2 regions of the Pseudomonas sp. SMSB3 genome follow, and region 2 is predicted to be linked to the other one. Evidence: riboswitches for the same ligand, from Rfam matches in the RefSeq annotation. Region 2 holds a riboswitch; the other holds the start of a gene.

Region 1 (15,001 bases), on a different contig from region 2:
CTGCACGGGCTTCAAGCCGTCGCCGATGTGCGGCAAGGCGCGATCCATGATCACGTACATCGAATAGTTGAGGTAGGCCTGTTCGGTGAAGTCAGCCAGCGAACGGCGTTCGACGCCATCCAGACTGAGTTCCAGTGAGTCGCTCATGCGGGCCTCGTCATTTCAGGTTCTGGCGCAGCAGCATGGTGCCGCCGCGCTGGGTAAATTCAAGTTGTTTCAGGGCGCTCATGCCCAGCAGCACGGTCTGCCCGTCCAGGCCCGGCACCACGATGGCGCGCACACCCTGCAAGTGGATGTCGCCCAGCTGCAGGCTATCCAGGCGCGTGCGGTAGCCTTCGGTGCGGCCATTGGCGGTACTGAGCAACACCGGGCTGCCGCGCTTGAGGTTCAACTGGCGGCCCAGCGCCTCCGGGATCGCCACATCGGTCGCGCCGGTGTCGAGCATGAAGTGCACGAGCTGGCCATTGATCGCTCCGTCGAGCACGAAATGCCCCTGGCCATTACCCAGCAGGCGCACCTCCACGTAGCCGTCACCGTGCTCGGACTGCACCTGGGCATTGGGGTTGCGCTGCTGGTCTTCCCATTGACCGAAGAAACGCGTGGCCAGGAACAGCCCCGCCGCCCAGGCGACGATCAGCAGTACCTTGCCGGCGCGCTTGCCCGGCGCCTGATTCATGGATTGGCGCTCCAGCCGCCCTGGGGTGCGGCAAAGCGCCAGACGATCGGCCGGCTTTCGCCATCGGCGCGATCGGTATTGTTGTTATCCAGGCCAATCCACGCGCCCTTGGCATCGATCACCAGCGCCTCGGCGAGGCCAAACGGCTGGTCATAGCGGCGCTGCGGCTGCAAGGCCTCGCTGGCGAACGACCAGCAGCGCTCGACCTCGCCCGTGTCGGCAGCACGCCGACAGATGCGGTAGGCGTTGCGCTCGAGGGTGAACAGCTTGCCCTCGAACCACGCCAGGTCGGCGAAATCACGCGGCAGCGCAACCGGGTCAGGCACCTGCGGCGGCTGCATTTCCACCCCGGCTTCGCTGAGCAGCACGCAGCGCCGTCCACAGGTCCACATCGTTTGCTGTTTCTCGATCGCCACCAGCCCACGCCGCTCGCGCTCGGCGGCAAGCCAGAGACGATCACCGGCGGGGTTGATCGCCAGGCCTTCGAACAGCGCGTTGAAGTTGAGCAGCATGCCGCTGGCGCGTGCCTGGCGCACCATGGCCGCGTCGATATTCAGCCACTGCGGCTCACCTGCCGTCGGTATTTGCAGCACCGCCGCGTGCGCCTCGCTGACCACATAGAGGTTACCAGCCTGGTCGCAGGTGATGCCCTCGTAGTCCAGCTCGCCGCCACGCACGAAAGACGCTGCCCAATTGCGCACCTTCAGGCCCCAGGGCAGCCCGCTCTCCGGCACCGGCGGCGCGGTGAACGCCAGCGCCTGCGCGCTCCACACGGGAGTTTGTCGGTCAAAACGATAGATTCGATCGTCATCGCGATCGGACACGCCCCACAAGGCGCCGCGGCATTCGGCCAGGCCCGACAGGTTACCGCCGTGCATACCCTCGATCGGGTGTTCCGAGGTCAGTTTCAATTCCGCCCAATCTTCAGCCAGGCTCGGCAAGGCGAGCACTGCCACGCACGCGGCGACCAGCAGACGAATCAAACCAGCACCTCGGCCAGGTTGCCTTTGGTTTCAAGCCACTGCTTGCGATCACCGGCGCGCTTCTTGGCCAGCAGCATGTCCATGATTTCGGTCGTGCCTTGCACGTCGTCCAGGGTCAGCTGCACCAGGCGCCGGGTGTTCGGGTCCATGGTGGTTTCGCGCAGTTGCGGCGGGTTCATCTCGCCCAGGCCCTTGAAGCGGGTGACCTGCGGCTTGCCGCGTTTCTTCTCGGCCACCAGGCGATCGAGGATGCCGTCACGCTCGGCTTCATCGAGGGCGTAGTAGATTTCCTTGCCCAAGTCGATGCGATACAGCGGCGGCATGGCGACGTAGACGTGACCGGCTTCGACCAAGGCGCGGAAGTGCTGGACGAACAAGGCGCAGAGCAAGGTGGCGATGTGCAGACCGTCGGAGTCGGCGTCAGCGAGGATGCAGATTTTGCCGTAGCGCAGCTGCGACAGGTCGGCGGCGCCAGGGTCGACGCCGATCGCCACGGCGATGTTGTGCACCTCCTGGCTGGCGAGCACTTCGCCGCCATCGACTTCCCAGGTGTTGAGGATCTTGCCGCGCAGCGGCAGGATGGCTTGGAACTCCTTGTCGCGGGCCTGCTTGGCCGAGCCGCCGGCCGAGTCACCCTCGACCAGGAACAGCTCGGCGCGCATCGGGTCCTGGCCTGCGCAATCGGCCAGTTTGCCGGGCAGTGCCGGACCCTGGGTGATGCGCTTGCGCTCGACCTTCTTGCTCGCCTTGAGGCGCCGGCCGGCGTTGCTGATGGCCAGCTCCGCCAGCTGCATGCCCAGCTCCGGGTGGCCATTGAGCCACAGGCTGAAGGCATCCTTGACCACGCCGGACACAAAGGCGGCTGCCTCGCGCGAGGACAGGCGCTCCTTGGTCTGGCCAGAGAACTGCGGCTCCTGCATCTTCATCGACAGCACGAAGGTGATGCGTTCCCAAACGTCCTCGGGCGCCAGCTTGACCCCCCGCGGCAACAGGTTGCGGAATTCGCAGAACTCGCGCATGGCGTCGAGCAAGCCCTGGCGCAGGCCGTTGACGTGGGTGCCGCCCTGGGCCGTGGGAATCAGGTTGACGTAGCTTTCCTGGACGCTGTCGCCGCCTTCGGGCAGCCACAGCAAGGCCCAGTCGACCGCTTCCTTGTTGCCGGCCAGGCTGCCACAGAACGGCTCATCGGGCAGGCGCTGGTACTCGCTGACCGAGTCGACCAGGTACGAGCGCAGGCCATCTTCATAGTGCCATTCGACTTTTTCGCCGCTGGACTTGTCTTCGAAGCTCACCAACAGGCCAGGGCACAGTACCGCCTTGGCCTTGAGCACGTGCTTGAGACGGCTGATGGAGAATTTGGCCGAGTCGAAATACTTCGGGTCCGGGCTGAAGTACACGCTGGTGCCGGTGTTGCGCTTGCCGACCGTGCCGACGACTTCAAGCTCGCTGGCCTTGAAGCCATCGGCGAAGGTCATCTGGTATTCGTTGCCATCGCGCTTGACGCGCACCCGCACCTGGGTCGACAAGGCGTTGACCACCGAGATGCCGACCCCGTGCAGGCCGCCGGAAAACTGGTAGTTCTTGTTGGAGAACTTGCCGCCGGCGTGCAGCTTGGTGAGGATCAGCTCGACCCCGGAGACACCTTCTTCAGGGTGGATGTCCACCGGCATGCCGCGGCCATCGTCGCTGACTTCCAGCGAGTGGTCGGCATGCAGGATCACCTGCACGCAGCGTGCATGCCCGGCCAAGGCTTCGTCGACACTGTTGTCGATGACCTCCTGGGCCAGATGGTTGGGCCGGCTGGTATCGGTGTACATGCCCGGGCGTTTACGCACCGGGTCGAGGCCGGAGAGGACTTCGATGGCGTCTGCGTTATAGGCGCTAGCGCTGGGATTGGCCATGGGTTCTCGTCGTCAGTCTGGTGAATGCGAAAAAGTCAAAATACAGAAAAATCGAGCGCCGCATACTGCCCCCGGGCAATCCCGGCAAAGGCCAGCAAGCCCGGCAATTGCGTGGCGAAGCCTTGGTAGCTGTGGTCGCCTCCGGCCTGGATGCGCAGGGCGCAGCCGCGGTAATACTGCTCGGCATGGCGGTAATCCAAGGTTTCATCGGCGGTCTGCAGCCACACTTGATAGCGCGCCGGGTCCGCCGGAGGCGGTACTTCCAGCTCGGCCAGGGCCTGCACGTGATCGAGGGTCAGTTCCCAGCTTTCACCGGTGTAATGGTTGCGCTGGGTGCCCAGATAACCGTCGAAACGCTTGTGCGGCGTAACCGCCGGATTGACCAGCAAGGCCTTGAGCCCATGCCGCTCGGCAAGGTGCGTGGCATAGTAGCCACCCAGCGAACTGCCGACCAGTAGTGGCGCACCCAGCTCGGCGATGGCGGCCTCGAGCTGCAGCAGCGCCTGGCGCGGGTGATGATGCAAGGCCGGCAGGCGCAGTTGCTGCGCCAGGCCCAGCTGCTGCATGACCGCCTCGAGCTGACGCGCCTTGGTCGACAGCGGCGAGCTGTTGAAGCCATGGATATAGAGGATGGAACCTGACACGCTGCCCCCGGAATCTGTGGCGTAGCGCCCGATCTCACGAGCGCAGGGACGCGCAGTGTAGCGCGTTGGCAGGGTTTTGGCGCCGCAGGCGGGTTTAGCAACACATTGTTCAATGGACTCAAAGGGGCGAGCGTTGCCTCGAATGCTCAGTACCCTGGGCTGTCGAAGTCGAGCTTCACCTGGAAATCCAACGCTCGCTCTACCCCGGTCTCCAGCCGCCCGTCGGCGTGCAGGCGCAACCAGCGGTAGCCTGGTTGTTCTTCGCTCACCCGAAAGTCCTCGCTGCGCGCAGCGAACTGGATGCAGGTCGAGGGCGTGGCCAGCAAACGCCTTCCGTCGCGTAGTTCATCCCACTCCTGGTGCACATGCCCCCAGAGCAGCGCCCGCACCTGTGGATGAGCATCGATGGTATCGAACAGCGCCTGGGCATTGCGCAAGCCGATCGGCGCGATCCAGGCGCAGCCGATGTCCACCGGCTGATGGTGGAGACACACCAGGCAATGCCGTGTACCCGCCGCTTCCAAGGCGCCATCGAGCAAGGCCAGCTGATCATCCTGCAAAAAGCCGTGGGTGGCACCGGGCACGGCCGTGTTGAGCATGATGATGCGCCAGGCGCCCATGTCGGTCACCGTCTGCACCAGCTGCGGAGCCACTTGCGCCATGGCCTGCGCCTCATCGTGGTTACCGGGCAACCAGCGGGTCGGCACGGCCAACGGCGCAGTCAGTTCACGGAACGCTTCATACGAAGCGCCACTGCCGTCCTGGGACAGGTCGCCGGTGCACAGCAGCAGGTCGATATCCGGCTGCTCGCGCCGCACCTGGGCCACCACGTGGCGCAGGCTGTCACGGGTATTGAGGCCGAGCATGCTGCCGCCAGGATCGGCGAACAGGTGGGGGTCGGTCAGTTGCACCGCAAGCACGGGGTGCGAGGGGTCCAGGTGTGGCAACGGCCGTCTCCTTTCAGCGTACGCTGGCCAGTTCGTGACCGCAGGCCAGGCAGTGGCTCAGCCATTCACCGAGAAACAGGTTGAGCTGGGCTTTTTCGTCCGGCTGGTGCATGGCTTCGTTCGGGTAGGGGTAGATGCTGCGCAGGCGCCGGGTGTGTTCGGCACTGATCACCTCGGCCATGCGCGCATCGTGGTACACCTGCACGTCCAGATGCGGCACCGGCAACCAGGGCAGGCTGTGTTCCTGGCTTACCCGCACCGTGGTGGTGTAGGGGCACGCAAGCAAGACCTCGAGCACCAGCACCCCGATCATCTGGTCGCCCTGCGTCATGCCGATGCGCCGTGAACTCTGGTTGCTGCGCATATCGGGCAACAGGCGCATGAGCCGGGCGTAGTTGGCCTCGCAGGCTGCCTGCAGCCCGGCAAGATCGACCCGATAACGCTCACGCAGCAGGTTCACTTCCACATACCTCGCACTTCATCCCGATTCAGCGCCAGCCACTGCAAACCAATGATGGTCGCTGCGTTGCAGATGCGCCCGTCGCGCACGGCCTGCAGGGCGTCTTCGAACGACCATGCGCGCACGCGGATGTCTTCACCCTCTTCCTCGAGGCCATGCAGGCCGCCGGCCCCTTCGCTGCTGCAGCGTCCGAGGAACAGGTGCACGTATTCGTCACTGCCGCCGGGCGAGGGAAAGTAGCGCGTCATCGGCCACAGGGCGCTGAAGGTCAGCCCGGCTTCTTCCTGCGCTTCACGGTGAGCCACTTCCTCGGGTTGCTCGTCCTTGTCGATCAGCCCGGCGACCATCTCGATCAGCCACGGGTTGTCGATCTTGTCCAGCGCGCCGACGCGAAATTGCTCGATCAGCACCACTTCGTCACGCTGCGGATCGTAGGGCAGCACGCAGACCGCATCGTGGCGCACGAACAGTTCGCGGCTGATCTGGCGACCCAGGCCGCCGGCGAACAATTCATGGCGCAGGTGCACCTTGTCGAGCCTGTAGAAGCCTTGGAAGCAGTTGTCCCGCTTGACGATTTCGACCGCCTTGGGCACCGAGTTGATCGTATCTGACATGGAAATCCTCATTACCTCATTTACCGCTTCGCGCCATCCTACTCTGCACGCCTGAGCGTTTCACCCCTTTCCGGCCACCGTTCGCACACTCGGGACAGCAAGTCTTCACTCTGATAGCTTAGTGGCGAACTGAAGGCCGTACAGACGGTCAAAGGCCGACTTTTCCCTGTTCTGCAAGGATCATCATGACACTGGTCAAACTGACTTCCGTGGCGCTGCTGGCACTCGCACTGGGCGCCTGCCAGAGCCTGTTCGCGCCCAATTACCGAACTCCGCTGGAGGTCAAGCGCGAGGCCTGGGAACACCTCAAGCCTGGCTGCAGTGCAAGCGATTGCCCCTTGGTGAATATCGATACCGTGCACTTCCCGGCCCAGCCCAAACTCGATGCCATCGTCGAGCAGCGCCTCTTGCAGCTCACCGAAGATAATCAGCATGGCACCGCCCCGCGCACTCTGCAGGCGTATGAGCAGCAATACCTGGCCAATGCCGATAAACGCAACAGCAGCTACCTGCAAGCCAAGGTACGCGAGCAGCATGACGGGCTGGTGATCATCGAGCTGTCCAGCTACCTAGACAGCGGCGGCGCCCACGGCATGCCGGGGCGGGCCTTCATCAACTATTCGCGCAAGCTGGACAAGGTCCTGACCCTGCAGGACATGCTGGTACCCGGTCAGGAAGACACCTTCTGGAAGACCGTCGAAGAATCCCACCGCGCCTGGCTGATGAGCGTGGGCATGGACAAGGACGCCGAGTTCGTCAAGACCTGGCCGTTCAAGCGCTCGCCGCACATCGCCCTGACTTACGGCGCGGTGGTGGTGAAGTACGAAGTCTACGCCATCGCCCCGTACTCCATGGGCCACGTCGAACTGAAAATCCCCTACCCGCGCCTCAATGGCGTGCTCAAGCCCGAACTGTTTCCCGGCCGCGGCTAAGGCTCATCAAGCCGTGCAATGCCCCTGCCAGCAATAGCGCCGGCAGGGTGGCGCCGACCTGCGGCGCGGTGGCGGCGATCAGGTGATAGGCTGCCACCCCCACTGCCCAGGCCAGCAGCGCCTGCCAGTGCAAGGCCTCGATCTGCCCAGGCAGACGGCGACGGCGGACCACGTAATGGTCGACCAGCACCACGCCGAACAGCGGGGCGAACACCGAGCCGATCAACAGCAGGAAGTTTTCGTACTGGGCCAATGGCGCGAGCAAGGCGATCAGGGTGCACAGCACACCGATGGCCAGGGCCAGGTGCTCGACTTTCAACGGCAGCAGCACGCCGGTGGAAACCGCCGCCGAGTGAATGTCGGCAAAGGCCTTTTCCGATTCGTCCAGCAGAATCAGCAACAACGGGATGCCCATCCCGGCGCCGGCGAGGGCGAGCAACAGCGCATTGACTTCAGCACTGGCGGCAAACGCCAAGGTGTATGCCACGCCCAGGCTCATCAGCCAGGTGTTGCCGAGGAAGTAGCCCAGCACGGTTGCACCGAATACATGCTTGCCGTTACGCGCGAAACGCGAATAGTCGGCGATCAGCGGCAACCATGACAGCGGCATGGCGATGGCGATGTCGAAACCCACCGCCAGCGACATCGAACCATCCCCGGCGCGGTTCCAGAGTTCAGCCAGGTCGGCCTTGGCCAACAGGTTCCAGGTCAGCCACAGGCACGCGCCCAACAGTAGCCAGATACCCCAGACGCGCAGCACCTTGCGCACGAACGCCAATGGGCCGCTGACTGCCAGCAGGGTGGCCAGGCCACCAAAGCACAGGGTCCAGAGCATCGGGCTATTCCAGGCGCTGTCTTCGCCGAACGCCCGTGCGCCCAGCAAGCTGGCGGCATCGCGCATGACGATGATCTCGAACGCGCCCCAACCCACCAGTTGCAGCAGATTGAGCAAGGCCGGCAGGCGTGCGCCGTGGCGGCCGAGGCTCAGTTTCAAGGTGCCCATGGCCGACAGGCCTGTGTCACTGCCGATGACACCGGCAGCGCCGAGCAGCAGAACGCCGACGCCGGTGCCAAGGGTGATGGCCAGTAGTGCACCGGCCAGGCCAAGGCCAGGCGCCAGCATGGCGCCGACCTGCAGAACCATCAAACCGATACCAAGGGAAAACCACAGCGAGAACAGGTCGCGGGCACCGAAAATGCGCTGATGGGTGGGGACCGGGTGGTCGGGGGAGAATTGGCTGGGGGATGTCATGTATTGGCGCTCGCCGGCAATGTTGTAGGTGTTCTTGGCGAGGACTTGGTCCTCGAATCGCGACGCAAGGCCGCTCCTACAGGACGTAGGAACGGCCCCGGGTTCTTACACTTTGTGGTAAAGCTGGCTGCCTTCCTGACGGAAGCGCTCGGCCTGATCGCGCATGCCCTGCTCGATCGTCACGTCCACGGTGTCGATCTTCGCGGCGTACTCGCGCACTTCCTGGGTGATTTTCATCGAGCAGAACTTCGGCCCGCACATCGAGCAGAAGTGCGCGACCTTGGCCGACTCCTTGGGCAGCGTCTCGTCGTGGAAAGCGCGCGCCGTGTCCGGGTCCAGGCCCAGGTTGAACTGGTCTTGCCAACGAAACTCGAAACGCGCCTTGGACAAGGCGTTGTCGCGAATCTGCGCCCCTGGATGGCCTTTTGCCAGGTCCGCGGCATGGGCGGCGATCTTGTAGGTGATGATGCCGGTCTTGACGTCGTCCTTGTTGGGCAGGCCCAGGTGTTCCTTGGGCGTTACGTAGCACAGCATGGCGCAGCCGAACCAGCCGATCATCGCCGCGCCGATGCCCGAGGTGATGTGGTCGTAGCCTGGGGCGATGTCGGTGGTCAGTGGGCCGAGGGTGTAGAACGGCGCCTCGTCGCAGCATTCGAGCTGCTTGTCCATGTTCTCCTTGATCAGTTGCATCGGCACGTGACCAGGGCCTTCGATCATGCACTGGACATCGTGCTTCCAGGCAATCTTGGTCAGCTCGCCAAGGGTTTCCAGTTCGCCGAACTGCGCCGCGTCGTTAGCGTCGGCAATGGACCCTGGGCGCAGGCCGTCACCGAGCGAGAAGCTCACGTCATAGGCCTTCATGATTTCGCAGATCTCTTCGAAATGCGTGTACAGGAAGTTCTCCTGGTGATGCGCCAGGCACCACTTGGCCATGATCGAGCCGCCGCGGCTGACGATGCCGGTGACCCGCTTGGCGGTCAGCGGCACGTAGCGCAGCAGCACCCCGACATGGATGGTGAAGTAGTCCACGCCCTGCTCGGCCTGCTCGATCAGGGTGTCGCGGAACAGCTCCCAGGTCAGGTCCTCGGCCACGCCATTGACCTTTTCCAGCGCCTGGTAAATGGGCACGGTACCGATCGGCACGGGCGAGTTGCGGATGATCCACTCGCGGGTTTCGTGAATGTGCTTGCCGGTGGACAGGTCCATGACCGTGTCCGAGCCCCAGCGGATGCCCCACGTCAGCTTGGCCACTTCTTCCTCGATCGAGGAGCCCAGGGCGCTGTTGCCGATGTTGCCGTTGATCTTCACCAAAAAGTTGCGGCCGATGATCATCGGCTCCAGCTCGGGGTGATTGATGTTGGCCGGGATAATGGCGCGGCCACGGGCGACTTCTTCGCGCACGAATTCGGCGGTGATCTGTTTCGGGATGCTGGCGCCGAAGCTGTGGCCAGCGTGCTGCTGATCGAGCAGACCGGCAGCGCGAGCTTCCTGCAGCTTCATGTTCTCGCGGATGGCGACGTATTCCATCTCGGCGGTGATGATGCCCTGGCGTGCGTAGTGCATCTGCGACACGTTGGCACCGGCCTTGGCCCGACGCGGGTTGCGCACATGGGCAAAGCGCAGCTTGGCCAGTTCGGCATCGTTCAGGCGCTGCTGGCCGAAGTGCGAGCTCAAGCCCGGCAGGCGTTCGCTGTCAGCACGCGCGTCGATCCACGACGAACGCACATCGGGCAGGCCCTTGCGCACATCGATGATGACAGTGGGATCTGTGTAGGGGCCGGACGTGTCATAGACCAGCACCGGCGCATTGCTTTCGCCGCCGAAATCGGTGGGGGTGTCGTCCAGGCTGATTTCGCGCATGGGCACGCGGATGTCCGGGCGCGAGCCTTGTACATAGACTTTGCGCGAACGGGGCAGAGGTTGCACGGACTGCTGATCGACTTGCGCCGATTCGCTGAGGTTGATCGGTTTTTCTTGTTGGCTCATTACAGGCTCTCCAGACAGCTTCCTGGCGGTGGAATGTCGGAGCTGAACCTGAACGGCGCGCACGCACCCTGGCGGATGCAGTGCCGGATACACGGGTGCCGCGCGCTGCATGCAGCTGCGACATTCCCGGACCTGGCACAAGAGGCTCCCCGGGAAGGCGAGCAATCTTGTTCCCTACGCAGGCGCTAACCTGATCAGGTTCAACGGGATCCGCACCTCTGCGATCTCAGCCTTTGCTTCAAGGCACCCCGACAAGAACAGGCGCAGTCTAGACTGGAGTGCCTGGCAAAGCCAAGCGGGTAACGCGCAAGGGTGATGAAAGGCGCAAGCGGCGATTGTTGGCCAGTGCGCATGGCACTACACTGGCCCATCGCTCGATACTCAACAGTTCAGTAATAAAATTTCGTACAAGGATTGCCTCTTATGCTGCGCAAACTCTCACTGGCGATTGCCGTGTCTTGTGCGTCCAATGGAGTGGTTTGGGCAGCGGCCGTGCCCATGACGGTCAGAACCGACCTGGTCAGCGTCTACCAGGAAGCGGTCGACAACAACGCCGACCTGGCAGCGGCGCGTGCCGACTACGGCGCTCGCCGGGAGGTCGTGCCACAGGCACGTGCCGGCCTGCTGCCAAACCTTTCGGCAGGCGCCGAAATGATGCACACGCGGACCAAGCTCGACGAGCCTTCGATCACCTCCAACCGCAGCGGCAACGCCTGGAGCGCGACCCTGGCCCAGCCGATCTTCCGCGCCGACCGCTGGTTCCAGCTGCAAGCCGCCGAGGCAGTCAACGAACAAGCCGCGCTCGAGCTGTCGGCCACCGAACAGAATCTGATCCTGCAAACGGCACAAAGCTACTTCGCCGTGCTGCGCGCCCAGGACAACCTGGCGGCGACCAAGGCCGAGGAAGCGGCGCTCAAGCGTCAGCTCGATCAGTCCAACGAACGCTTCGACGTTGGCCTCTCGGACAAGACCGATGTGCTGCAATCCCAGGCCAGCTACGACACCGCGCGGGCCAACCGGATCATCGCCGATCGCCAGGTGCAGGACGCCTTCGAGGCCCTGGTCACCCTGACCAACCGCGAATACACGGCCATTCAAGGCGTGGTCCACAGCCTGCCGGTGCAGGTGCCGATGCCCAACGACGCCAAGGCCTGGGTAGAAACCGCCGGGCGCCAGAACCTCAATCTGCAGGCGACCAACTACGCGGTGGCCGCCGCCGAGGAAACCCTGCGCCAACGCAAGGCCGGTCATGCGCCAACCCTGGACGCCGTGGCCAAGTATCAGAAGGGCGATAACGACAGCTTGGGCTTCAGCAACCCCTCGCAATTGGGCGTGCGCTACAGCGGTGACGTCGAACAGACCAGCGTCGGCCTGCAGCTCAACATCCCCATCTACAGTGGCGGGCTGACCAGCTCGCAGGTGCGCGAGGCCTATCAGCGCCTGAGCCAGAGCGAGCAGCAGCGCGAAAGCCTGCGCCGCCAGGTGGTGGAGAACACGCGCAACCTGCATCGGGCGGTCAACACCGACGTCGAGCAGGTGCAGGCGCGCAAGCAGTCGATCATTTCCAACCAGAGCGCCCTGGAGGCTACCGAGATCGGCTACCAGGTCGGCACCCGCAACATCGTCGATGTACTGGATGCGCAGCGCCAGTTGTACACATCGGTACGTGACTACAACAACAGCCGCTACGACTACATCCTCGACAATCTCAGCCTCAAGCAGGCTGCGGGCACACTCAGCCCGCAAGACTTGCAGGACCTCAAACGCTACCTGAAAGCCGACTACAACCCGGACAAGGATTTTCTGCCACCGGACCTGGCAGCGGCGGCTGCCAAGAACTTCGAGCGCCGCCCCTGAAACCAACGGCAGGGGGTGCGGGGCTGCGCACTCTCGGATTCAGCGCATGAGCCGAGCCAAGCCCTCCAGCAGGCGCTGCAACGCGCCCTGATTGGCCAGCATCACCGCCCTGCCCGCCGCGCCCATGCGCTGGGCATCTTGCGGCAGCTCGATCAGGCGCCGCACTGCCTCGGCCAAGCCCTCGGCGTCGTCGACCTGCTGCAGCGCTCCTGCCGCTCGCAGCATGGCGCTGATCTCGAGGAAATTGAACACGTGCGGCCCCATGATCACCGGCATTGCCAGCGCGGCTGGCTCCAACGGATTGTGCCCGCCCGTGGCGACCAGGCTGCCGCCGACGAAAGCGACATCGGCAAGGGCATACAGAAACAGCAGCTCGCCCATGGTATCGCCGAGCAACACCTGGGTCTGCGCGGTCACCGGCTGACTGGCCGAGCGCCGGATGGTGGCAAATTGCCCGGCACAGAGGCTGTGCACCGCGTCGAATCGTTCGGGATGGCGCGGCACCAGGATCAGCAGCGCATCGGCATGCACCTGCAGCAGTTGCCGGTGGGCCTGCAGAATCAATGCATCTTCACCCTCATGGGTGCTGGCAGCGATCCACAGCGCACGCTGCTCGGCGCCCCATGCTGCGCGCAGGGCCTGGGCACGGGGCCGCAGGTCGGCGGCGATGTTCAGGTCGAACTTGATCGAGCCGGTCACCTGCACGCACTCGGGTCGCGCGCCCAGGTCGCGAAAACGCTGGGCCTCGGTTTCGGTTTGCACGGCAATCAGGCTCATCTCAGCGAGCATCGGCCGGGTCAGCCCGGCGAAACGCCCATAGCCACGGGCCGAGCGCTCGGACAGGCGTGCATTGGCCAGCGCTACAGGAATGCCGCGCTTGGCACATTGGTGGATGTGGTTGGGCCACAGCTCGGTTTCCATGATCACGCCCAGCTTGGGCTGCACGTGGTCGAGGAAGCGCCCGGCCGCCCAGGGCAGATCGTAGGGCAGATAGCAGTGCTGGACCCGTGGCTCGTCGGCGAACAGCGCGCGAATGCGCTCGGAGCCGGTCGGCGTCATGCAAGTCAGGGTGATGGGCAGATGCGGGTAGGCCTTGAGCAGTGCCCGTACCATGGGGGCGGCGGCGATACTTTCACCCACCGATACCGCGTGCACCCAGATGCCACCCGGACGCATCGGCGGCATCTGCCAGGCGAAGCGCTCGGCGATGCGCTGGCCATAGGCCGGTGCCTTGCGTGCACGCAGGTACAGGCGCAGCGCCAGCAGCGGCAGGCCCAAGTGGAACAACAAGGTATAGAGCGTTCTGTTCATGGCGGCGAAGTTTACCCGATCGCACGCAAATGCACTGCAAAGCGCTCGGCCAACCATTGCGCGGCAGGGCCGAGCGGCTCGTCGCGTCGCCAGGCCAGTTCCACCACCAGCGCCGGTGGCCGCCACTCGCTGTCCAGCTCGACCATGTGGGCCTGGTAGGTCGGGTACTGCACCACATGCCTGGGCAGCCAGGCCCAGCCCAGGCCGCGCATCAGCAACTCGGCCATGGCGTAGAAGCTGTCGGCGCGCCAGACCTGCGGGCTGATCGCCTCGCCGCCGGGGTAGCCGCTCTGCTGCGGGGTGATCAGAAGCTGACGATGCCGGGCCAGCTGTTGCCGAGTGACCCGGCGCTCGCCAGCGAGCGGGTGGTCGACGGCGCACACCGTAACCATTTCTACACTGCCCAAGGCCCGCCGCTCCAGCGCGGCAGGCATGCGCTCATGATGAAAGAACAACCCCAGGTCGGCGCGGCGCTCGGCCAGCTTACGTGCGACATCCCCTTGCGCGCCGCTGGCCAGTTGCACTTCCAGGGAGGGATAGCGGCTAGCCAGCTCGTCGAGGCTGTCGATGACCGGCTGATAGGGCATGGCTTCGTCCTGGGCCACCCTGAGCAGCGCCTCCTGGCCGCGCATCAACGCCAGCGCACGGCCATCGAGACGCTCGCACTGGCGCAACAGCTCGCGCGCATCTTCAAGCAACGCTGCGCCGTTTGCAGTCAACTTCGGCTGCCGGCCACTGCTGCGCTCGAACAGCGTCACGCCGAGGTCCGCCTCCAGCAGCGCGACTGCCTGGCTGATCGCCGACTGCGCCTTGCGCTGCTCGCGGGCCACGGCCGAAAACGAGCGCAATTCGGCCACGCGCAGGAAGATCCGCAGCTGCTCCAAGTTCCATTGCTCGGCCATCAACCTATCTCCAGTTCTGATAGGTAATGACTTTACCGCAATCAGGAACTTACTAGAATGCCGGCCAATAACCGAGGAATCCGTCATGAATGCGTACACCTATCTCGCCATTGCCATCTGCGCCGAAGTCATCGCCACGGCTTCCATGAAAGCGGTCAAGGGCCTGAGCACACCACTCCCCTTGCTGCTGATGGTGGTCGGCTATGCCATCGCCTTCTGGATGCTGACCCTGGTGGTACGCAGCATTCCGGTGGGCATCGCCTACGCCATCTGGTCAGGCCTTGGCATCGTGTTGATCAGCGTGGCGGCGCTGGTGCTCTATGGGCAGAAACTGGACATGCCGGCCATGCTCGGCATGGCCATGATCGTGGGTGGCGTGGTGGTGATTCAGCTGTTCTCCAAAACTGCTGGGCACTGAGGCAGTCTGTATACTTGCCGCCTGACTGACATTTCGAGGTACCGCCATGCCATCTGCCATTACCACTGACGTGCTGATCGTCGGCGCCGGGGTCGCAGGCCTGTGGCTCAATGCACGG
Region 2 (15,001 bases):
TCCGCACCTTGGCATGGCTCGAACGCCTCGACACGGCCGACGTCGCTGGCGTGCAGGGTTACATCCAGTCGCGGCGCAACCGCGACGGTGGCTTCGCCTGGAGCAAGGGCATGGCCTCCGATGCCTGGGCTACCTTTTATTGCACGCAAACCCTCGCCGACCTTGGCATCGAACTGATGCAGCCAGAGCGGACCGCCGAGTGGCTGCATACCCTGTTCGACGGTGACGCCTATGCCATGTGCCCTGGACAAGCCGCCGATGCCTGGGCCAGCCACTATGCGCTGCGCACCTTGATCGAGGTGTGCAATGGCCAGGTGCGCGAACATGCCCCGTTGTACGCCTGGCTTGAAGGCTTGCAGTGCGCCAATGGCGGGCTCAGCTGGTCGGCCGACTTTGCCTTGCGCAACGTGGCCGACACGCGCGCCTGTTTCTATGGCGTGATGGCCGCGCGGGCGCTGGTACGTCAGGGCCTGCCAGCACCGCGCTGGGACCAGGCGCGCTTGATCGCCTGGTTGCAAGCGCAGCAGTCGAGCGAGGGCGGCTTTCATTTCAGCGAGGTAGCGCAGGTACCCTGCCTGTGGGCCACCTACCGCGCCACGGCAAGCCTGGCGGCCTTGCAGGCAGGGCCTCGCGAACCTGAGCAATGTGCGAGATGGGTCGATAGCTTGCGGGGGCCAAGCGGTGCCTATGTGCGCTGGGCCGGGTATGACGGCGAGGATGTCTGGGCGGCCTTCTGTGCAGTGGGCACGCTCAAGGCCCTGGGCGAGTCGGTGACCCGCGTGGCTGAACCGGTGGCGGCCTTTCTCGGCAGCCTGGCGATGCCACAGGGGGGCTACAGCTATCGCCAGGTGGCGACCGCCGCCGATGTACTGACCACAGCCGCTGCGCTGCTGGGCGACGAGTTGGCCGAGCCACAGCGCGCGGCTGCCTTGCGCTGGATCGAGGGCTGCCAGATGCCCAACGAACCGGGAATCATGTACATGCCCGGCCGCGGTGCCGAAGTGCGCTGCACCAACTGGGGCTTGGCGGCGGGCGCATTCACCGAGCAGGCGGCGCCGCGCGCGGCGATCGGCCAGTGGCTGGCCACGCTGCAAAATCCTGACGGTGGTTTTGGCTTCTGGGAGGGGCGCGGGTCGGACATGGTGTCCACGGCCTCGGCGGTATCGATCGTGCGTCAGCTCGGGGTCGAGACGCGTGTCGACATGGCCGCCATCGAGGCATTCATCGACAGGTGCCGGCAAGGCCGGCAACACGCCTCGTATCCAGGTGGCGAACCCTCACTGCGCGCGGGGCTGCAGGCCCTGGGCTGTCTGGCCCACTTGGGGCACACGGTGAACCAGGCGGCGACCGAGCTACTGGCCGCGCACCAGGTGCGCCAGGGTGGTTTTGCCAACCAGGGGCAGCGCATTCCCGATCTGCTCAGTACCTACCAGGCGGTGGCCCTGGCGGTGCAGCTCGGCCTGCCGGTCGACGCTGCGCGCCTGCGGTTTTTCCTCGACAAGGTCCGTGGGCCGGCCGGCTATGCCTGGTCGCCGCTGTTCCTGCAGGGGCTGGACCCCCTGTCCACGTGCCTGGGCCGGCTGCTCCAGGCCTATGTCGATGGCCAGCGCGACAGCCTGCCCAATTTGCACCTTTCCTGAGAATTCGCCATGCCCAGACTCAACATCACCTGTGCACCATTGCCTGCACTGCAGCGCAAGCAACTGGCGCTGGATTTCACCCGTGAACTCAAAGCCATCGGCGCCGACGCCGGCCACTGCCTGGTGTTCTTCAAGGACCTGGCCGAAAGCTGCGCCTTTCGTGCCGGTATGCCGCTGCCGATCCTCGACCGCGACGCGCAGCCCGCGCACTTTCACCTGCACCTCACGGTGTCGGCGCAGCGCCCGCAGGCGGTGCTCGACGCACTGGCGACAAGCCTGCGCGAGTGCCTGTACCGGCGCTACCCGAACGCGTTCATCTACCTGGAATTCGATCCGATTCAGCCGGTGCACGTGTACTACGGCGCCGGAGCGCAATTCACCAACGCTGGATATTCACAAGGAACGTCGCGCCCATGAACGAGCTCAGCATCGAACACCGTATTCGCCAAACCCTCGGGCAACTGCTTGGGGAGGAGGTAGAGAGCATCGCCGCCGACGCGAGCTTTCGCGATTTTCTCGGTGAGCGCTTCGACAGCCTCATGGCCGTGGAAGTGATCACCGTCATCGAAGGGCAGTTCGGCTTCGAGGTCGATTACCTGAGCGACGACGTGCGCTACTGGTTCGAAACCCTGGCGCGCATGCAGCAGTTCGTGGCGCAGAAGCTGGAAGACCAACTGAGCTTGCAGGCCATCGGATGACCCACGAGCATTGCTTCACCACCTCCGGCTCGACCGGTGCGCCACGCCAGTGGCTGCGCAGCATGGAGCAGATGCAACGCGAGGCGGCGCTGATCCTCGGCCGCTGGGCGCCTGGCGCCGAGCAGATCTTCGCCTTCGCGCCCAGCAACCATTGCTACGGCATGATCCTCGGCACGGTCGGTGCCCAGGTGATGCAGGCGACGCTGCACAGTTGCTCGCTGGAACGCCAGCAACTGCCGGAGCTCAGCGGTCACGGGCCGTGCGTGATCCTTGCCATTGCCAGCACCTGGCGCCTGCTGCCTTCACTGCTGGCCCGACTGGCAGGGCAGCGCCCGGTGCTGGTGCTGCACAGCGCCTCGATCCTGCCCGAGCACGCCCTGGCCACGGTGCAGCGCTTCGCCGGGCCGCAGGTGCGCTTCGTCGAGGTGCTGGGTGCGACCGAAACCGGCGCCATGGCCTACCGCGAGCTCGATCGCGACAGCCAGCCCGAGCAGCCGTGGACCCTGTTCGACGATGTCACCTTGCTCAGCCCGCTGGGGCAGCCAGCGGCGCTGGAAGTGGCCAGTGCGCGCATCGCTCGCGAGCAAGGTCAGGCAACTGCGGCGCCGAGCTATCGCTGCGATGACCAGATCCTGGCGTTGGATGCCAGGCGCTTTCAATGGCTGGGCCGGGCCAGCAGCCTGATCAAGGTCAATGGTGTGCGCCTGGATCTGGCGCGCCTGACCAGCCTGCTTGGCCAGCGTCTGGCCTGCCCGACACTGGCCTGCGTGGCGGTGCGCGATGCCCTGCGCGGCGAGGCCTACGAAGTGCTGTTCAGTTCCGCCACGCTCAACGAAGCGGCGGTGCTGCAGGCGCTGCAGCAGCTGCCGGCTGAATACCCGCGCGCCATTGCCGTGCGCCGTGTCGCCGACCTGCCTTTATCACCCACCGGCAAGCCCCAACCGTGGGCGGCCGCCCTTACTGTCAAGGATTACACCCATGAGCCTCGCTAGTACCCAGGACACCATCAGCCGCTATCTGAGCAACTGCGGCGCCGACGCCAGCAGCGGCCGGGAACAGCCTGAATACCTTGCTTTGAGCCTGCGCAAGCGCCATGCGCTACTGCAGCGGCAGCCGGACCTGGCTGCCGAATGGGCGATGCAGTACAGCCAATGGCAGGTGCACGCCGACAGCACCTACCGCTGCCTGACCAGTACCCGCGAGGCGTTGGCGCCTTGGTATCGCCTAGGCGTAAAAGACACCGTGGATGTCGCCGGCCTGCCCACTCGGCTGGGCCTGCGCGCCTATCGGCACTACCCACAGCACAGCGCTGCAGCCCTGACTGGGCTCGATCCTCGGATTGCCTTGACCTGCAAGGTCGCCACCACGGAACTGAACATCGCCTTTGGCGCAGGCTGCGTGAATCCGCATTTCCCCAGCATCGACCCCTCCGGCTCCAGTACCGGCTCGGCAGTGTCGGTCGCCGCAGGGTTGTGCGACATCTCGCTGGGCACCGACGTGCTTGGCTCGGTGCGCTGGCCCGCTTCCCACTGCGGCATGGTCGGGCTGCGCATGACCCAGAAAGCGCAGAACCTGGGCGGCGTGTTCCCGCTGTCGCCGCGCATGGACGCGCTGGGTTGGGTCACCCGCAGTGCCGATGACCTCGAGTGGCTGTGGCCGCTGCTGGGGCTCGATCCCTTGCTCGGCCAACAGCGAGTGCGCAAGCCGCACTACCGCGTGGCGCTCCTCGAGCAGGCGCTGGACCCGGCCCTGACCAGTCCGGCGATGCTCGACATGCTTGGCCAGGCACGCACTGCGCTGGCAGAGCTCGGCATGCCGGCACAGGCGGTTGGCATGGCGCAGCTGTGGGCGTGTCGTGGCGATGCCTGGCAGCTGTGCGCACGCGATGCCTGGCTGGCCTCGGCGGCCTGGATGCGCCGTTTCGACTGCGAACTGCACTGGTCGACGCTAAGCGCGCTGCAGGTGGGCGAGGGCGTCAGCGATGCTGAGTACCGGCGTATCCAGCAGCGCATGGACCAACTGCGTGCAGGGATTGACGCCTGGTTCGACAGCGCAGGGCTGGATTTCGTGGTGTTCCCCATGGACCCCAACCGGCCCTTTGACCGGCGCAATCCGCAGCCGGGCGATTCGACCATTCCGTCGCCGGCCGACGCCGACTACGCGCAGAAGATCAGTTTCACCCCGTTGGCCAGCTTCAGCGGTCTGCCGGCGATCACCGTGCCGATTTGCCTGTCCAGCGATGGCAAGGCGCCGTTGGCGCTGCAGATCATGGGGCGCCGTGACAGCGAGTGGCAGTTGCTGGACATCGCCACGCGGCTGCAGGGCCTTATCGGCTTGCTACCGACCCGTCGGCTTCAGGTGTAAGGAGCGCAGCATGTGTGGAATCACAGGTTGGGTGGACTACACCCGCGACTTGACCCAACACCCCGGTGTGCTGGCCGGCATGAGTCAGACGCTGGCCTTGCGTGGGCCGGATGCCAGCGGTAGCTGGCTGCATCGGCATGCCCTGCTGGGCCATCGGCGCCTGGCCATTCTCGACCTGGCAGGCGGTGTGCAGCCGATGACCTATCGCCGCCCGGGAGGCGCAGAGGTCACGCTGGTCTATACCGGCGAGGTCTACAATCACCCTGAGCTGCGTGAACGCCTGCGCGCCTGCGGCCACCAATTCCAGACCCGCAGCGACACCGAAGTGGTGCTGCATGCGTACCTGGAGTGGGGCGAGCAGTGCGCGGACCACCTCACCGGCATGTTCGCCTTCGCCGTATTCGATAGCCGCGATGGGCATTTTCTGCTGGTGCGCGACCGCCTTGGGGTCAAGCCGCTGTATTACGCAAGGCTCGGACAGGGGCTGTTGTTCGGCTCGGAGATCAAGGCGATCCTGGCGCACCCGGATTTCACCGCGCAGCTCGATGAAGTCGGCCTGGTGGATGCCTTGAGCCTCTCGCGCGGCACCTCGCGCACCGCTCTGCGCGGCATCGACGAGCTAGCGCCAGGCCATCGCCTGTCCTGGCGCCCCAATGGGCTGGCGAAGCTCGACCGTTACTGGCAGTTGCAGCGGCGCGAGCACCGCGACGCTGCGCCAGGCACCGTGGCGCAGACCCGCGAGCTACTCGCCAAGGCTCTCGGCGAGCAGCTGCACGCCGATGTGCCGGTGTGCTCGCTGCTGTCCGGTGGGCTCGATTCGACCATTCTCACGGCCATGGCCCAGCAGCGTCTGCAGGCGCAACAGGGCGGCCGGGTTAATTCATTTTCCGTGGATTTCGTCGGTCAGGCCGAGCAGTTTCAAAGCGATGCGTTTCGACCCGAACGCGATCAGCCTTATGCCCTGGCCGCCGCCGAGCATATCGGCAGCCGGCACCAGACCATCCTCATCGACAATGCCGAGTTGATCGATGAGGCAGCGCGGCGCGCGGTGTACCGTGCCAACGATTCGGCGGCGACCTTCGGCGACGTCGACACCTCGCTCTATCTGCTGTTCAAGGCCATCCGTGCGCATTCGACGGTGGCCATCTCCGGGGAGGCCGCCGATGAAGTGTTTGGCGGCTACGCCTGGTTCCGCGATCCCCAGGCCATCGCCGCGCAGCAATTTCCCTGGTTGTCGCGCATGCAGCTGCTGCAGCCGGAATTGATCAACCCCGACTTCAACCGCCTGTGCGATTTCGCCAGCTACCAGCAAAGCTGCTACCAGCAAGCCGTGTCCCAGGTCGAGCACTTGCCAGGCGACAGCCCGCACGAACGGCGCATGCGTGAGCTGTGCCACCTGCACCTGGCGCACTGGTTGCCGATTCTGCTCGAGCGCAAGGACCGCCTGAGCATGGCGGCCAGTCTCGAGGTGCGAGTACCGTTCACCGACCATGACCTGGTCGAATACGTCTACAACGTGCCGTGGGCGATCAAGGGCAAGGACGGTGAGGAGAAGTGGCTGCTCAAGCAAGCTTGCACCGACCTGCTCCCGCAGGCCGTGCTGCAACGGCGCAAGAGTCCGTACCCAACGTCGGCCAACCAGGCTTACGAGCTTTTTTTGCGCGAGCGGGCAGGGCTGCTGCTCAGCGATACCAGCAACCGGGTGTTCCAGATCATCGATCACGGGCGCCTGGCCGCAGAGTTGCGGCAACCTTCGGGGTATTTCAATTCGCAACTGCGGCGCAACAATCTGGAGACAGCGCTCGCGCTCGATGCCTGGTTACGCGACTACCGCTTGAGCCTCTAGTGCCACCTAGGCGATGCCATCCAGGCTGATCGGGTTGTGGATGGTATCGGCGAAGCGCCGCGGCGTGCCGTGGTCGAGCATGGCGATGAAACTGCCCAGGGCCGGTGAGGCGTTCTGGGCATTCCAGTTCATGTACAGGCCCATGGTCGGGGTCGGCTGACCCTTGATGGGGCGGATCGGCCGGAACTGCACGCGGTCGCGCAGGGTGGAGTAGGCGATCGACTCGGGGACCAACGCCACGCCGAAACCACAGGCCACCAGCCCGATAAGCGTATGGATCTGCGACGCCTCCTGCACGATTCGTGGGTAGAAACCGGCCGACTCGCACAAGGCGATCAGTTGGCTGTGGTAGCCGCTGCCCAATGCTTGCGGGGTGAACACGAAGTCTTCTTCGGCAAAGTCGCGCAAGTCCACCAGTTGCTGCTGCGCGCGGTGGTGGTTGGCCGGCAAGGCCATGAGGATCTGCTCGCTGAGCAACAGCCGCGATTCGATGGCGTCGGGCGACATCGGCAGCTTGCGCATGAAACCGATGTCAGCCTCGCCGGCCAGTAACGCCTTGGCCTGGGAGGCCGAAGGCATTTCGCGGATGGTCAGGCGCACATTGGGATAGACCTCGCGAAACTTCTTCAAGGTGGTGAGCAACGACTCGTAGTAGGCGATGGAAATCGCCGTGATGGTCAGTTTGCCGCAAACCCCTTCGGAGACATTGCGCGCGTACTCGATGCCCTGTTCGAGCTCCTTGAGCGTGCGGTAGGCGGTTTCCAGGAAGGCCATGCCGGCAGCGGTGAGCTTGACCGCGCGTTTGTTGCGCAGGAACAGGCTGAAGCCGAGCTTTTCTTCCAGGCGGCTGATCGCCTGGCTCAACGGCGGTTGCGCCATGTGCAGGCGCAGCGCGGCTTTATGAAAGTGCAGCTCCTCGGCGACGGCGATGAACTGCCTGAGCAAACGTGTCTCGATCATTGCATGTTCCTTCATCGAGTCGAACGGGAGCTGGTGGCGGTGATATCTCGGAGATATCAAATTTGCATGCTTTTAATATTAAGTCATTGATTTTTTTATTGTTATCGTAAAAAGGAGAATCGCAAGGGCTCTACAATGCCAATTACAGACCCGTTCACCGGTAAAGTCGCCATCGTCACCGGCGCCGCTCAAGGCCTAGGCCTGGATTACGCCGCCGCACTGGCCGCCCGCGGCGCCCGTGTGGTCATCAGCGACCTGGGTACCGACCGCTCAGGCCAGGGGCAGAACCCCGAGGCCATCGACACCGCGCTCAAGGCCTTGCAGAGCAAAGGCTATGAAGTGATCGGGCATGTCGGTCAGCTCGATCACGAGGCGCAATGTCAGGCACTGGTGGAGCTGGCGATCGCCCACTTCGGTGCCGTGGACATCCTCATCCACAACGCCGGCTGGGTGGACTACCAGGGCATCGAGAGCCAAGAGCACGCCTTTCTCGAGCGCGCGCTGGGTATCAGCGTGCACGCCCCGGTGTGGCTGGCCAAGCATGCCTGGAAATACCTGAAACACTCAACGGCGCCGCGCATCGTGCTGACCACGTCCGACCGCGCCATGTATCAGCGCTATGCGCAGCCGGGGCTGGTCGCCTACGCCGCCGGCAAAATGGCTCAGGTCGGCATCATGAATGCCTTGAGCATGGAGGGCCTGGAGCACGGCATCCTGGTCAACGCGATTTCTCCGGTGGCCAAGACGCGCATGTGGGGTATCGACCAGGCACCCGATGAGCTCAAGCCCGAGTGGGTGACCCCCGGGGTGCTCTACCTGGCCAGCGCCCTGTGCCACGACACTGGGTATATCCTGCGCGCCAGTAACGGTCAGTTCACCGCTACGCGCTTCTGCGAGAACAGCGGCGTCAGTTATCCACGCGATCTGGCGCGGGTCGAGGCGGCGAGTCTGGCCGAGGTCGCTGCGCGTTGGAGTCGCATCAAGGAGTGTCACTACGTGCCGGTCAAGGTGGCCGACACCCGCGCCGATCTCGGCGAGAGCCCGGTGTGGGATGCCCGCAGCCGCTCGCTGTACTTCGTCGACATCACCGGCGGGCGCATTCTGCGCCTACTGCCCGATGGCCAGGTCGAACGGCTGTATGAGTCGGCAGCGCGCATTGGCGCACTGGCCCTGACCGATCGCGGCAACCTGATCTTCACCGAAGACGCCAGCGCCGTGCTGCTCGATCTCGACACCGGACGCATTCGCCAGTATTCGGTACCGGTGCACCCGCGCTCGAGCTACCGCTTCAATGACGGCGCGTGCGATCCGCAAGGACGCTTCGTCACCGGCCTGATGGACGAGGCGCCCAGCGGCAAGACCGGGGCGCTGTTCCGCTTCGATGCCGAGCTCAATGACGACGTGATTCATGACGGCCTGGCCTTGCCCAACGGTTTGGCCTGGTCGGCCGATGGGCGCAGCTTGTTCTTCGTCGACTCGGTCGAGCGGCGCATCTACCGCGCCGAATACCCGGCAGATGGTCGCCTGGAGCAGATCAGCCTGTTTGCCGAGACCCCAGCCGAACTGGGCCGGCCAGACGGCATCGCGCTCGATCGCGAAGGCGGGCTGTGGGTCTGTCAGTTCAATGGCAGCTGCGTGCTGCACTACGACTGCAATGGCCACCTGACCGACCAGGTGGTGATGCCGGTACCGCGCCCAACCAGCTGCTGCTTCGGCGGCGACGGCCTGGGCACCTTGTACATCACCACCGCGCGCGTTGGCATGTCGCCCGAGCAGCTGCGCCACTACCCGGATGCTGGCGATCTTTACGCGATTCGACCGGAAGTCGGTGGCATCGCCCGCTTCAACTTCAAAGAGTGAGCGCCTGCTGCTCGACGCCGTGAAACGGCGGGTACTCGCGCAGTTGCGCCGGCGACAATGGCCGGCTGAAGTGGTAGCCCTGGGCGATGTCGCATCCTGCGAGCTTCAGGCATACCACCTGCTCGCGGGTTTCGACACCTTCGGCGACCACTTCCAGGCCCAGGCGCTTGGCCAGGATGATGGTCGAGGAGACGATCGGGCTGTCGTCGTAGCTGTTGGACAGTGGCGCGATCAGCGAGCGGTCGATTTTCAGTTTGCTCAGCGGCAGCGACTGCAAATGCGCAAAGCCTGCGTAGCCGCGGCCGAAGTCGTCCAGGCTGATGCCCAGCCCCGCGTCACGCAGACGATGCAGGTGATCCAGCGCCGTACCCTCGGGATCGAGAATGGTGGTTTCGGTGATCTCCAGTTCCAATCGCCGGGCATCGATGCCGCGCACTTGCAGCTCGGCCAACAGCCGGGTGCTGAAATCCGTCTGACGCAACTGCAGGGCTGAAACATTGACCGCCAGACGCGCCGCGCGGCCTTGCTGTTGCCAGCGGGCCAGCTCCTCGCAAGCCAGGCGCAAGACCTCCCAGCCCAGCTCGATGATGAAGCCGCTGCGCTCGGCCAGGCCGATGAAGCGATCAGGGTAGAGCAAGCCGAACTCCGGATGCTGCCAGCGCACCAGCGCCTCGTACCCTAGGACACGCTGGGTATCCAGGCGAATCTGCGGCTGGTAGTGCAGCTCGAACTGGCGTTCGGTCAGCGCCGTGCCGAAGGCTTGCTCGAGGGTGAAGGCCTGGATATCCGGAAGGTTCAGCGACTGATCGAAGAAACGGTACTGGGCACGCCCAGCTTGCTTGGCCGAGTACATCGCGGCATCGGCGCAGCGGATCAGGCTGTCGATGTCCTGGCCATCGCGTGGACAGATGCTCACCCCGACGCTTGGGCTGGTATTGACCTCCTGGCCATCCAGGGCATAAGTGGCCGAGAGTTTCTGCACCAGCGTGCGCACCCAGGTATCGATCTGTTCTTCGCTGCGCTCGCCGGCCAGCAGCACGACAAACTCATCTCCGCCAAAGCGCGAGGCCTCGTCGCCGGGTTCGAGCAGGCGCTGAATGCGCCCGGCCACTGCTTGCAGCAGCAGGTCGCCGACCTTGTGCCCGAGCGAGTCGTTGATCGATTTGAAGCGGTCCATGTCGATGAACAACATTGCCAGCAAGCGGCGCTTGCCGCGCTGCTGGGTCAGGGCCTGGCCGGCGACCTCGACGAACTGGCGACGATTGTGCAGCCCGCTGAGGTGGTCAGTGGCGGCGGCCTGGCTGCTGCGTCGGTGCTCATCTTCCAGGCGTCCGATCAGTTGCTGATTGACCTGCTGCGCCTGTTCCAGGGCGGTGAAGGCCTCCTGACGTTTGCGCAGCAGCCGCAGGGTCCAGGCGAGGCTGGCGAGGATCATCAGGGTCATGCTCAGGTTCAGCCAGAACTGCCGCGTGTAGACCGTGGACGAGGGGCCGAGGATCTCGTCCTGGCGCTGGCTCACCACCACACTGAAACCACGGTCTGGTACCTGCCGGAAAAGACTCTGGTAGGGCGCGCCAGCAAGGTATTGCGTCGCCTGCGCGGTAGGCGTGGCGCCTTGGCCCAGGCTCGGCGTCATTGCCTGCTCGGGCGCCGCCGCGCCATCCGCAGTAAGGCGCAGACGTTCTTCACCATCCTTCTGCAGCACCCGCAGCATGCCGCTGCCGCCCAGATCCACGGATTGCACCCAGGCCGCCAGGTCTTCGGTGTTCAGTTGCACGCACAAAACAGCCCCGATCTCACGCCCGGCGGCGTCAGGCAAAGGCAGCAGGAACACCAACCCCGCTGCGGCTGTGGGCGTTGCCACCGAGTGCGGCACGACGTTTGCCAGCAGAGGCTTGAAGCCATGATCAGCAACGTGCAGTTGCAGCTGTTTGAGCCACTCACTCGGCAATGACCCTCGGCGACTGGCTGGATTCGCCGCAAGCGGGCGCCCTTGGCGATCATAGAGACTCGCGGCGCTGAATAAGGGGTCATTGAGCAACAGCTGGGCAACCCGGGGTCGCTCAGGCGAGGGCAGTTGCCAAGCGCGGTGCAGGGCGCTCGCACGCTGCTGCGCGTGGTCGATCAGCTGGCGCAGGCTCTGCGCGACGATGCTCGCAAGGTTGAGTTGCTCGGCGGCCTTGGCCTTCAGCGCCCCGTCGCGGGCAGCCGCGCTCTGGGTGAGCTGCAAGCCCCAGAGAAAGGTCAAGGTGGCGGCGCAGAGCATCATGATGAGTAGACGCAAGAGGCCTGTCGATGAGAGGGAGCGGCGGATCACAGCAGGTATTCCTGACCCTGGGAGGTGCCTGAAAATACGACAGGGAGGTGACAGCGTGATGACTGGTGGCAAAACGCCGTTAGCCAGGCCGTTGAGCCCACCACCTCATATCTCGCAGTCGGCGTATTCATCGGTACTGGTGACAATTGCCCCTCAGCGCTGTATACCTGAGCCCTACCAAGGGGAGCCCGGCAACGGGCTGAGATACCGCTGGCCTGCGCAGCGCGGTGACCCTTCGAACCTGATCCGGATAATGCCGGCGAAGGGATGGGATATTGACCTGCCTTCCTGCCGGCCTCACTGCGAGGCCATCCACTGCCCAGCCGCACTGGCCTCGCTGTCTTGCCCAAAAAGGGGACAGCTGCATGACCGAACGCTTCAGTGAAACGCTCAAACGCCAAAACCAATCAGCCTGGACCGCTGCGGTGAGCCACCGCTTCGTCACCGAGTTGTGTGCCGGTAGCCTGGCCGACCCGGTCATGGTTCGTTACCTGGTGCAGGATCACCGTTTTCTCGACAGCTTCCTGACCCTGCTGGGCGCGGCCATCGCCAGCGCCGACACCTTTGCCGCACGCCTGTGCCTGGGCCGTTTCGCCGGCATGATCAGCAGCGAGGAAAACACCTACTTCCTGCGCGCATTCGAAGCATTGGGCGTAAGCCCTGAGCAGCGCGCCACGCCTGCCGACACGCCGCCTACCGCGGGGTTCAAGGCGATCATGCAGGAAGCGGCGGCGACGCGATCCTACGCCGCAGCCCTGGCGGTGCTGAATGTCGCCGAAGGCTTGTACCTGGACTGGGCGAGCGCTGCGCCCAAGCCGTTGCCCGACAACTTCGTGCACGCTGAATGGATCACCCTGCATGACAACCCGGCATTCTGCGATTTCGTAGCGTTTCTGCAGGCCGAGCTCGATCGCGTCGGCCCGCAACACGCGGCGCTCGCCAGCGATTTCTATCGCCGCAGCGTGGCGCTGGAGCTGGCGTTCTTCGATGCCGTGTACGCCGAGGAGGGTTAAGCCGTGGATATTTTCGAGCGCCTCAAAACGGCTAGCCATGAGCAATGGAGCATCTATGTGGATCATGACTTCGTCCGTCAGATGGGCGAGGGCACATTGCCTGAGGCTGCATTTCGCACCTACCTGATCCAGGACTACCTGTTTCTGATTCAATTCGCTCGGGCGTGGGCACTGGCTGCCTACAAAAGTCGCCTGCCCGCCGATATCCGCGCCGCGCAGGCGGGCTTGGCGGCCATTCTCGATGAAACCGAACTGCACCTGCGCCTCTGTGCCCGCTGGGGACTGTCGCAAGCCGATATCGAGGCGGCGCCGGAGCACCAGGCTACCGTGGCCTACACCCGTTACGTGCTCGACTGCGGCGCAGCAGGCGATCTGTTGGAGCTGCATGCGGCGCTGGCTCCGTGCGTGATCGGCTATGCCGAGATCGGCCGTAGCCTGGCGCAGCGCATTGGCAATCTGAACGACCACCCGTATCGAGAATGGATTGGCGAGTACGCCGGTGATGCTTATCAGGGCGTCGCCGCTGCTGCGCGGCGGCACTTGGATGAATTGGCGGCGCGCAGCATGACCGAGCAGCGCTTCGCCGATCTGGCGCATATTTTTGGCCAGGCCTCACGGCTCGAAGCGGACTTTTGGCAGATGGGATTGGACGGCGCAGGCATCGGACACGCGCCACGCTGAAAGACAGGTGTTGGCAGCAGGCTTGCTGCAATCAGATCAAACTTCGCTGCCCGGGTGGGTTCTCTAATAGACATTCATCGGAGAGCGACGCATGAACAACACCGAGCAGCAACCTAAGGGGCCACATTCCTCGGAGCACGCCGAGGACGCAGATGAGCTGGGCTTCGATCCTGACTCGCCTGATCTCGACGACCCACAGGTAGACCCGCAAGGTCCAGCGAAACCGCCCAGGGATGTGGAGAAGGGCAACACGGATAAATGAACGGGCTCACCCATCGCCGGCTGTCCGGCGATGGGTGAGGGGGCATCAGCCCTCGACTTGCCCCTCGACTTGCTTGGCTGCCTCGACACCTGCCGAGGACAGTTTGATCGGATAATGCACGCTGATCTCGTGCGCATCATCGACCGCCACGGCGCCATCCTGGATGAGGCCGCCCTCTTGCAACGTCTTGAGCATGCCGGCCACGGCTTTCTCTCCGCGATAGTTGTCCAGCAGCTCCTTGCCGAGCCCATGGGGATGGGCGTGTAGCAAACGGGTCAGGATTTCGCTTCGCAGTGCATCGTTACTCATCTGTGGCCTCAATTCGTCAGTCAGTTATTTACCGTGGGTAGTCTGCAGGGCCTTGGCTTTTTGCAGGTGGGCTTCCAGGGTCGGCAGCGTTTTCGCAGCGAAGGCTTTCAGCTCGGCTTTATCCGAGGAGGCGGCTTCTTTCTTGTACAACTCGACGGCCTTTTCGTGGGCATCGACCTGGTTGTTCACGTACGACTTGTCGAACGACTCGTCACGCCATTCCAGGATGACCTTTTTTACTTTGTCGGTCAGCGCTGCTTCATCTGGCACGCTGATGTCCAGCTTACGGGCGATGTCAGCCAACTCTTGGTTGGCCTTGGTATGATCGGTGACCATCATGTCAGCGAAGCCCTTGATCTCGGCATTCTGGCTTTTTTCCTGTGCCAGCTTGCCGGTGACCACTTCGGCGATGCCTGCTTCGGTGGCGGCTTCGACGAAATCATCGGAGGTGGCGGCCATTGCGTGCAGCGACGCCATGCCCAGTACCAGCGACAACCCAGCGCGTTTAATGAACAGATTGCTCATGCCTGACTCCTTCTAACCGTTGGCGCGACCTCAGTGTCGCAGACTGTTGAGCCCTGTCGCGCAGCAAAGGTTTCGTTTTTCTTGCCCTCGTTCGATGCAGAAGGCACCTGCGCGGCGGTTCAGGGTCAGACCAGGCATGGGCTTGAAGGCAGGAATTTGATGAACACGGCGAAAAAACCGGATGAGGAGGGGCAACTGACGCCAGGCGGCGAAGGGCGTGCTGCGGCTCTGTTCCGCCTGGTGCTGTCGTTCATGGCCGTGGTCATGCTGACGTTCGTGGTCGTCGAGGGCTGGCGCACCTGGCGCGATTACCGGCAGGCGTTCAGCAATGCACAGAACATGGTCACCAACCTCGCCAGAGCCACCAGCCAGCATGCCGAGGATGCCATTCGCCAGGTCGACGCCATCACTGCGGCGCTGGCCGAGCGGCTGGAGGGCGATGGCTTTGCCCGCATCGATCGGCAACGGCTGCATGCGCTGTTGTCGCAGCAAATGGCGATCATGCCGCAACTGCATGGGTTGTTCG

The links. A riboswitch is a leader RNA that binds a small molecule or an ion and turns the genes downstream of it on or off. The one in region 2 is predicted to bind thiamine pyrophosphate.
Region 1: it holds a riboswitch for thiamine pyrophosphate, as region 2 does, so the genes downstream of both, thiC (phosphomethylpyrimidine synthase ThiC) here and ACLEJW_RS12140 (TenA family protein) in region 2, are expected to answer to the same signal.

The regions. Positions count from the first base shown of each region.
Region 1 is NZ_JBKGGV010000010.1:22,576-37,576, reverse strand. It holds gene parC (DNA topoisomerase IV subunit A) at 1-147, opposite strand, end outside; gene ACLEJW_RS16855 (retropepsin-like aspartic protease family protein) at 158-676, opposite strand; gene ACLEJW_RS16850 (esterase-like activity of phytase family protein) at 673-1,659, opposite strand; gene parE (DNA topoisomerase IV subunit B) at 1,656-3,560, opposite strand; gene ACLEJW_RS16840 (YqiA/YcfP family alpha/beta fold hydrolase) at 3,596-4,204, opposite strand; gene cpdA (3',5'-cyclic-AMP phosphodiesterase) at 4,351-5,151, opposite strand; gene ACLEJW_RS16830 (DUF1249 domain-containing protein) at 5,165-5,617, opposite strand; gene ACLEJW_RS16825 (NUDIX domain-containing protein) at 5,608-6,225, opposite strand; gene ACLEJW_RS16820 (RsiV family protein) at 6,411-7,157, shown strand; gene cytX (putative hydroxymethylpyrimidine transporter CytX) at 7,126-8,409, opposite strand; gene thiC (phosphomethylpyrimidine synthase ThiC) at 8,515-10,395, opposite strand; TPP riboswitch at 10,550-10,656, opposite strand; gene ACLEJW_RS16805 (TolC family outer membrane protein) at 10,819-12,252, shown strand; gene waaA (lipid IV(A) 3-deoxy-D-manno-octulosonic acid transferase) at 12,292-13,563, opposite strand; gene ACLEJW_RS16795 (LysR family transcriptional regulator) at 13,575-14,465, opposite strand; gene ACLEJW_RS16790 (DMT family transporter) at 14,551-14,883, shown strand; gene ACLEJW_RS16785 (NAD(P)/FAD-dependent oxidoreductase) at 14,930-15,001, shown strand, end outside.
Region 2 is NZ_JBKGGV010000006.1:71,385-86,385, forward strand. It holds gene ACLEJW_RS12090 (prenyltransferase/squalene oxidase repeat-containing protein) at 1-1,640, shown strand, start outside; gene ACLEJW_RS12095 (hypothetical protein) at 1,650-2,057, shown strand; gene ACLEJW_RS12100 (acyl carrier protein) at 2,054-2,338, shown strand; gene ACLEJW_RS12105 (AMP-binding protein) at 2,335-3,330, shown strand; gene ACLEJW_RS12110 (amidase family protein) at 3,317-4,702, shown strand; gene asnB (asparagine synthase (glutamine-hydrolyzing)) at 4,713-6,548, shown strand; gene ACLEJW_RS12120 (LysR substrate-binding domain-containing protein) at 6,555-7,508, opposite strand; partial or broken gene ACLEJW_RS12125 (SDR family NAD(P)-dependent oxidoreductase) at 7,644-8,252, shown strand; gene ACLEJW_RS12130 (SMP-30/gluconolactonase/LRE family protein) at 8,259-9,368, shown strand; gene ACLEJW_RS12135 (putative bifunctional diguanylate cyclase/phosphodiesterase) at 9,358-11,685, opposite strand; TPP riboswitch at 11,856-11,970, shown strand; gene ACLEJW_RS12140 (TenA family protein) at 12,051-12,698, shown strand; gene tenA (thiaminase II) at 12,702-13,379, shown strand; gene ACLEJW_RS12150 (DUF6021 family protein) at 13,471-13,641, shown strand; gene ACLEJW_RS12155 (hypothetical protein) at 13,687-13,950, opposite strand; gene ACLEJW_RS12160 (DUF4142 domain-containing protein) at 13,975-14,475, opposite strand; gene ACLEJW_RS12165 (sensor domain-containing diguanylate cyclase) at 14,635-15,001, shown strand, end outside.